Regions from separate parts of the Bacillus mojavensis genome, predicted to be linked through region 1. Evidence: riboswitches for the same ligand, from Rfam matches in the RefSeq annotation. Region 1 holds a riboswitch; the other holds the start of a gene.

Region 1 (3,272 bases):
ATACAATCGCTGACGGGTGGCCCGCAATGCTTGGAGACACAATGTTGTCGATCATATGAATCGGGTAAGCAGCACGTGTGTTTTCTGTATAGAAGGAATCATCGTAATTGGCTTCACGCGTATCTTCATCTACAACAACATTTTCGAGAACGGATCCAAACCGAATTGCTTTAAAAATCTGCGGTTCTTTTTCTTCGCTTAAATGAATGCACTTGGCATAGCACCCGCCTTCGATATTGAAGACACCAGTGTCCGACCAGCCGTGTTCATCATCACCGATCAGTTTCCGGTCAGCATCCGCCGAAAGGGTGGTCTTTCCTGTTCCCGACAGGCCGAAGAAAAGCGCGACATCGCCTTTTTCACCGACATTGGCGGAGCAATGCATGGATAAAATATCTCGTTCAGGCAGCAGGAAATTCATGATGGAGAAAATCGATTTTTTCATTTCTCCGGCATACTCCGTTCCGCCGATTAAAATCGTCCGCTTTTCGAAAGAAACAATAATAAAGGTTTCTGAATGTGTGCCGTCTGTTTTTGGGTCCGCTTTGAAATGCGGAGCGGAAAGAATGGTAAACGGCTGTTCGACTGTTTTTTTATCATTGTCTTCAGGACGGATAAACAGCTGTCTGGCAAATAAATTGTGCCATGCAAATTCATTAACGACCGTGATCGGCAGTCTGTATTTTTCATCAGCACCGGCAAATCCTTCAAAAACAAACAGCTCATCTCGTTGTTTCAGATAGCTGACAACTTTCGTGTACAGCCGGTCAAATGCTTCCTCGGAAATAGGCTGATTCACCGGACCCCAATCGATCTTACTCTTTGTGCTTCCTTCTTCTACAATGAATTTATCTTTCGGCGAACGTCCAGTGTAAGCGCCTGTGGTCGCCCGGACAGCACCCGTGGATGTTAAAATGCCTTCGTTACGGGAAAGTACTTTTTCTGTAAGCTGAGCTGCAGATAAATTATGCTGCACATTAGGACTTGTTAATAAGGCTTGCAAATCAGCGGTTAAATCAACTGAGTTCATAAGAAACCTTCCTTTATCATTTTATTTGTGTTTTGCTAATTGTGAATTAGTATAACATATATTTTCAAATAGTCTATACTATTTATCGTTTTTTGTGTGTGCACTTCCATTGTTTTCCGCAATAAAGGCGTCTATTTCTCCTGATTCATATTGACATTGCAAACCCTTTTACGATAAGATATTTCATTGAGCGGATACTCTTATCCCGAGCTGGCGGAGGGACAGGCCCTATGAAGCCCAGCAACCGGTTTCTCTATTATTCATTATGTTCAAACTGCGTGAGACAACCAAGGTGCTAACCTGATGCAAGGTTGAATGATTCCTTGAGCGATAAGAGTGAAAGGCACAAAGACCAAACCCTTTCCTCGAACGGAAAAGGTTTTTTTATTTCATAAATATGCCAATTAACATCTCTAATATAAACGTAACATTGTATAAGAGGGAGCGAGTTCCGTATCATATATATAAGGTCTTTCGGGAGGCCTTGTGCAGGAGGAAGCAAATCATGAGTAAAAATCGTCGTTTATTTACATCAGAATCTGTTACGGAGGGGCATCCGGATAAAATCTGTGACCAGATTTCTGACAGCATCTTAGATGAAATTTTAAAGAAAGACCCTAACGCGCGTGTTGCTTGTGAAACGTCTGTGACAACTGGTTTGGTTCTTGTCAGCGGAGAAATCACAACTTCTACGTATGTTGATATTCCAAAAACGGTTCGTGAAACGATTAAAGAAATCGGATACACACGTGCAAAATACGGATTTGATGCGGAAACATGTGCGGTCCTGACATCAATTGACGAGCAGTCTGCTGATATTGCAATGGGTGTAGACCAAGCGCTTGAAGCCCGTGAAGGCACAATGAGCGACGAAGAAATCGAAGCAATCGGAGCGGGTGACCAAGGTTTAATGTTCGGTTATGCGTGCAACGAAACGAAAGAGCTTATGCCTCTTCCAATTTCACTTGCTCATAAACTAGCCCGCCGCTTGAGTGAAGTGCGTAAAGAAGATGTTCTTCCTTACCTTCGCCCTGACGGTAAAACACAGGTAACGGTTGAGTATGATGAAAATAACAAACCTGTCCGCATTGACGCGATTGTTATTTCAACTCAGCACCATCCTGAAATTACGCTTGAGCAAATTCAGCGCAACATTAAAGAACATGTCATCAATCCGGTTGTTCCTGAAGAATTAATTGATGAAGAAACAAAATACTTCATTAACCCTACAGGCCGATTCGTCATTGGAGGACCTCAAGGGGATGCGGGGCTTACAGGACGTAAAATTATCGTTGATACGTACGGCGGCTACGCACGTCACGGCGGCGGCGCGTTCTCTGGTAAAGATGCGACGAAAGTAGACCGTTCAGCTGCTTATGCTGCAAGATACGTTGCGAAAAACATCGTTGCGGCTGAGCTTGCAGATTCATGCGAAGTGCAGCTTGCATACGCGATCGGTGTTGCACAGCCTGTGTCCATCTCAATCAATACATTTGGTTCCGGAAAAGCTTCAGAGGAAAAACTGATTGAAGTTGTTCGCAATAACTTTGATTTACGACCTGCCGGCATTATCAAAATGCTTGATTTACGCCGTCCGATCTACAAACAGACTGCTGCGTACGGCCACTTTGGACGCCACGATGTTGACCTTCCGTGGGAGCGTACAGACAAAGCGGAACAGCTGCGTAAAGAAGCGTTAGGAGAATAATTTTATAGCCGCTTACTGGTTAAGCGGCTTTCCCTTTTTTATCGATGTATCCATGTTTATTTTTTTACATAACTGTGAAACCAAATACTGTTCACAGCGTCTATAAATAGGGGTTCAATGATGACAATTTTAAATATGGAGGCAATACTATGTGTGGATTTGTCGGGGTTTTTAACAAGCATCCGTTAACTCAAACCGCTGATCAAGAAGAACTAATCAAACAAATGAACCAAATGATCGTTCACCGCGGTCCTGACAGTGATGGATATTACCATGATGAGCACGTTGGATTCGGATTCAGACGGCTCAGCATTATTGATGTGGAAAATGGCGGACAGCCTTTATCATATGAAGATGAGAAATATTGGATTATTTTTAACGGGGAAATCTATAACTATATCGAACTGAGAGAAGAGCTTGAAGCAAAGGGATATACTTTCAACACAGATTCGGACACAGAGGTTCTTCTTGCGACTTACCGTCACTATAAAGAAGAAGCGGCTTCCAAGCTCCGCGGCATGTTTGCCTTTCTGA
Region 2 (3,272 bases), 1.3 Mb from region 1:
TCCTAGTTAACAGATAAAATAACTCAGATTAATAGTTAAATTCCCCCGCCTTGATCGTGGACAGAGCGTCTCTCTTTACGAATGGCTTTTGTCAGGCTGACAGCACCGCCTGCAGCTAAAAGCACACTTACCATGATAAAGATTGAATAATAATCCGCCTTTAAAAACATAGAGACAAGCAAATAAGAGATGGATAAAGATAAAAACGGCGACACGATCCATACTTTCAGCATCGTTTGAACGACCTGTTTATGAAATACGTTTGGGCCGTTTTTCGCCATGCCTATTCCGATAATAGACGATGACGTTACTTGCGCCAAGGGTACTGGCATTCCAAATATAGAACTGATAATCACCAGTCCTGCTCCTGTTCCGGATAGGAGAATGCCTTCTCCTTTTGAAAACCTTGTAATTTTCTTCCCGTTTGTTTCTAATACCCTGCGGCCTAATATCAGTGCGCCCAGAGCTACAAAAGCTCCCCCATACAGGGTTCCTTTCTCTACATCCAGTACGCCGGCAGCCACTAACGGGCCAACGGCATTCGCCACATTGTTCATGCCCGCAGAGAACGCTTCAAAAAAACCAGCGCATAGCAAAAGGATGCCAAGGACGTTTTGTTTTCGGGAAGACGTAATTTCAATCTTAAAATAACGAAACAGCTTTGCTACAAAAAATGTGAAACCGAAAGCGAACAGCGGAACGAAAATCCAAAATGAAACAATAATCAGAAGATTGTTTACAAACAACACTTTGTACGCCACGCCCACGCCGACAACTGCCCCGACCGTCACTTCACTTGTCGATAAAGGAATGCCGAGCAGATTAGCTGTAAATAGCGACAGCGCAGCAGCCCCGATAATGATGCAAACAATCGTCAGTGTAATCGTCTGTTCGGGGATAATCCCAGAGCTGATGGTTTTCAAAACTCCGCCCCCGCCAATGACAGCCCCGGCCAGCACACCAACGGCGCATATGATCAAAGCGTAGGTTTTCTTTTTGATGGCCCCAGATCCGTAAGCAACTCCCATTGAAGCTGCAGCGCCGCTTGCGCCAATATTCACTGCAAAAAACAAGCTAAATAAAATAGCGGCTAATTCCATTTTGCAGCTCCTTATTCATGCAGTCCGCATTCTGTTTTCGCCTTACCGTTCCATCTTCCTGAGCGCAAGTCCTCTGCAGTAAATGCAGGTGACGTACAAGGCGCGCAGCCAATACTTGGATACCCTTGGTCGTGGAGCGGATTGTAGTCCAGCTCATTTCGAGAAGTGTATCTCCAGATGTCTTTCCAAGTCCAATGGATAAGCGGGCAAACTTTTACTGATTTGAATTTCTCATCTTTGTTTAAGAAATTCGTATTGGCACGGCTTGGCCCTTGATCGCGGCGCAGGCCGGAGAGCCATGCCGGGTGGCCGGAAAGCGCCTCTCTTAAAGGAACGATCTTTCTGAGATAGCAGCATTGATTCGGCTCTCTTTCCCACAGTTTATCACCGTGTTCTTCCGCCTGTTCCACAAGAGTAAGGTTCGGTTTCTTCAGGATGATATGAAGGCCGGGGTAGCGCTCCTTGACGCGTTCTATCGTTTCATAGGTTTCTTTAAAATGAAGCCCTGTATCGAGAAATACAATCTCTGCGTCTTTTTTCACTTTATAGATTAAGTCAATCAGAACGATTCCTTCAATTCCGAAACTGCAGGCATAAACAAGCTGATTGCCGTAATGGCCGTAAGCCCATTTTAAAACTGACAGCGCCCCTTTATAAGGATCGTCCTCTGGAAATGTAATCGTTGGTTCTTCCCAATTATCGTACGTTAACATTTCTTCTTTCCTCCTTTCGGAGACAAACAAACAGTAGCTTTCTGCCGGTTGTCTTTTCCCATTGTAATGTGATGCGGCTGCTGTTTTCTCCGTAAACAGCCCCTCTTAAAATAAAAAACTTTCAATCCGGCGGAAAGAAAGACAGGAACTGCATGTAGCCCTTATCTTTCAAAATGGAATACATTTTGCTGGAAGTAGCACCTTACACATTGTGCAGGTTGCCGGGCTTCATAGGACCAGTCCCTCAGCCGCTCTTGATAAGTTTTTCAGATTTGTAGTAAATTTTAGCACAATTCTAACATAAGTCAACCCGAGTTTTTTTATAGGATTAATAAAAAAACAGACCCAAAGGCCTGTTTTCAATCGTGGCAAGGCATTAAAGCTCTTCAATTTATTTTTTAATTTTTAAACCAATCTTTTGACTCGGGATTCATTTTCCATGTTTGCAGCTTCTTCAGGTCGTCTGTATGAATATTTCCATTTTCAAGTGCAACCTCTGTCAGTGTGTCATAATCAGTTAACGAGTAGTATGGAAGATCAGCCTCAGCAAACGCTTCCTGCGCTTTAGGAAGTCCGTACGTAAAGATTGATACTACACCAAGCACTTCACAGCCAGCGGCTTTTAGAGCTGCTGCAGCTTCGAGTACGCTGCCCCCTGTGGAAATTAAATCTTCAATGACAACTGTTTTTTGGCCTTTTTGAACGGCACCCTCAATTTGATTGCCTTTTCCGTGTGCTTTTGGTTTGCTTCTCACATAACACATCGGCAGGTTCAAACGGTCAGCCGCCAATGCCGCATGAGGGATACCTGCTGTCGCTGTTCCTGCGATCATCTCAGCTTCCGGGAAATGCTCCTGGATAAGCTTGCTGATGCCTGCAACAACATCATTTCTTACCTCTGGGAAAGAAAGGGTAAGGCGATTGTCACAGTAAATTGGCGATAAAATGCCGCTCGCCCATGTAAACGGATCATTTGGGCGTAAAAATACAGCTTGAATGTCTAATAGATGTTTTGCGATGATTTGTTTCATTGTTTGAGTCCCTCCCATTCGAGTTTGACAGCTTCATAGGCTTTCAGCGGATTTGCAGCTTTTGTAATAGAGCGTCCTACAACAATGGCTGATGACCCTTTTTCTCTTGCTATAGAAGGCGTTGCGACACGCACTTGATCATTCGCAGTGTCTGCTGACATACGGATACCCGGGGTCACCGTCAGAAACGACGGCGACACTGCTTCGTAAATGGCTTTTGCTTCATGAACGGAGCACACCACTCCATCTAGTCCGCTATTCTCCGCCAGTTTGCTGTAGTGCACTACCGTGTCAATGAGAGGCTTTCTGATGAGCAGCTCCTCCTTCACCATTTGTTCAGAAGTGCTTGTCAGCTGGGTTACCGCAATAAGTGACGGACGTTTTTTTCCTGCCGGCGTGCCTTCCTCTAAGCCTTCCAGGGCTGCTTC

What was found. A riboswitch is a leader RNA that binds a small molecule or an ion and turns the genes downstream of it on or off. The one in region 1 is predicted to bind S-adenosylmethionine.
Region 2: linked by a shared signal. The riboswitch ahead of HC660_RS08475 (phosphoadenylyl-sulfate reductase) and the one ahead of metK (methionine adenosyltransferase) in region 1 are both predicted to bind S-adenosylmethionine.

The regions. Positions count from the first base shown of each region.
Region 1 covers NZ_CP051464.1:2,921,468-2,924,739, reverse strand. Annotated here, with positions in the region: gene pckA (phosphoenolpyruvate carboxykinase (ATP)) at 1-1,030, opposite strand, end outside; SAM riboswitch class I at 1,228-1,367, shown strand; gene metK (methionine adenosyltransferase) at 1,536-2,738, shown strand; gene asnB (asparagine synthase (glutamine-hydrolyzing)) at 2,888-3,272, shown strand, end outside.
Region 2 covers NZ_CP051464.1:1,632,998-1,636,269, reverse strand. Annotated here, with positions in the region: gene cysP (sulfate permease) at 36-1,100, opposite strand; gene HC660_RS08475 (phosphoadenylyl-sulfate reductase) at 1,112-1,813, opposite strand; SAM riboswitch class I at 1,972-2,077, opposite strand; gene pyrE (orotate phosphoribosyltransferase) at 2,212-2,844, opposite strand; gene pyrF (orotidine-5'-phosphate decarboxylase) at 2,841-3,272, opposite strand, start outside.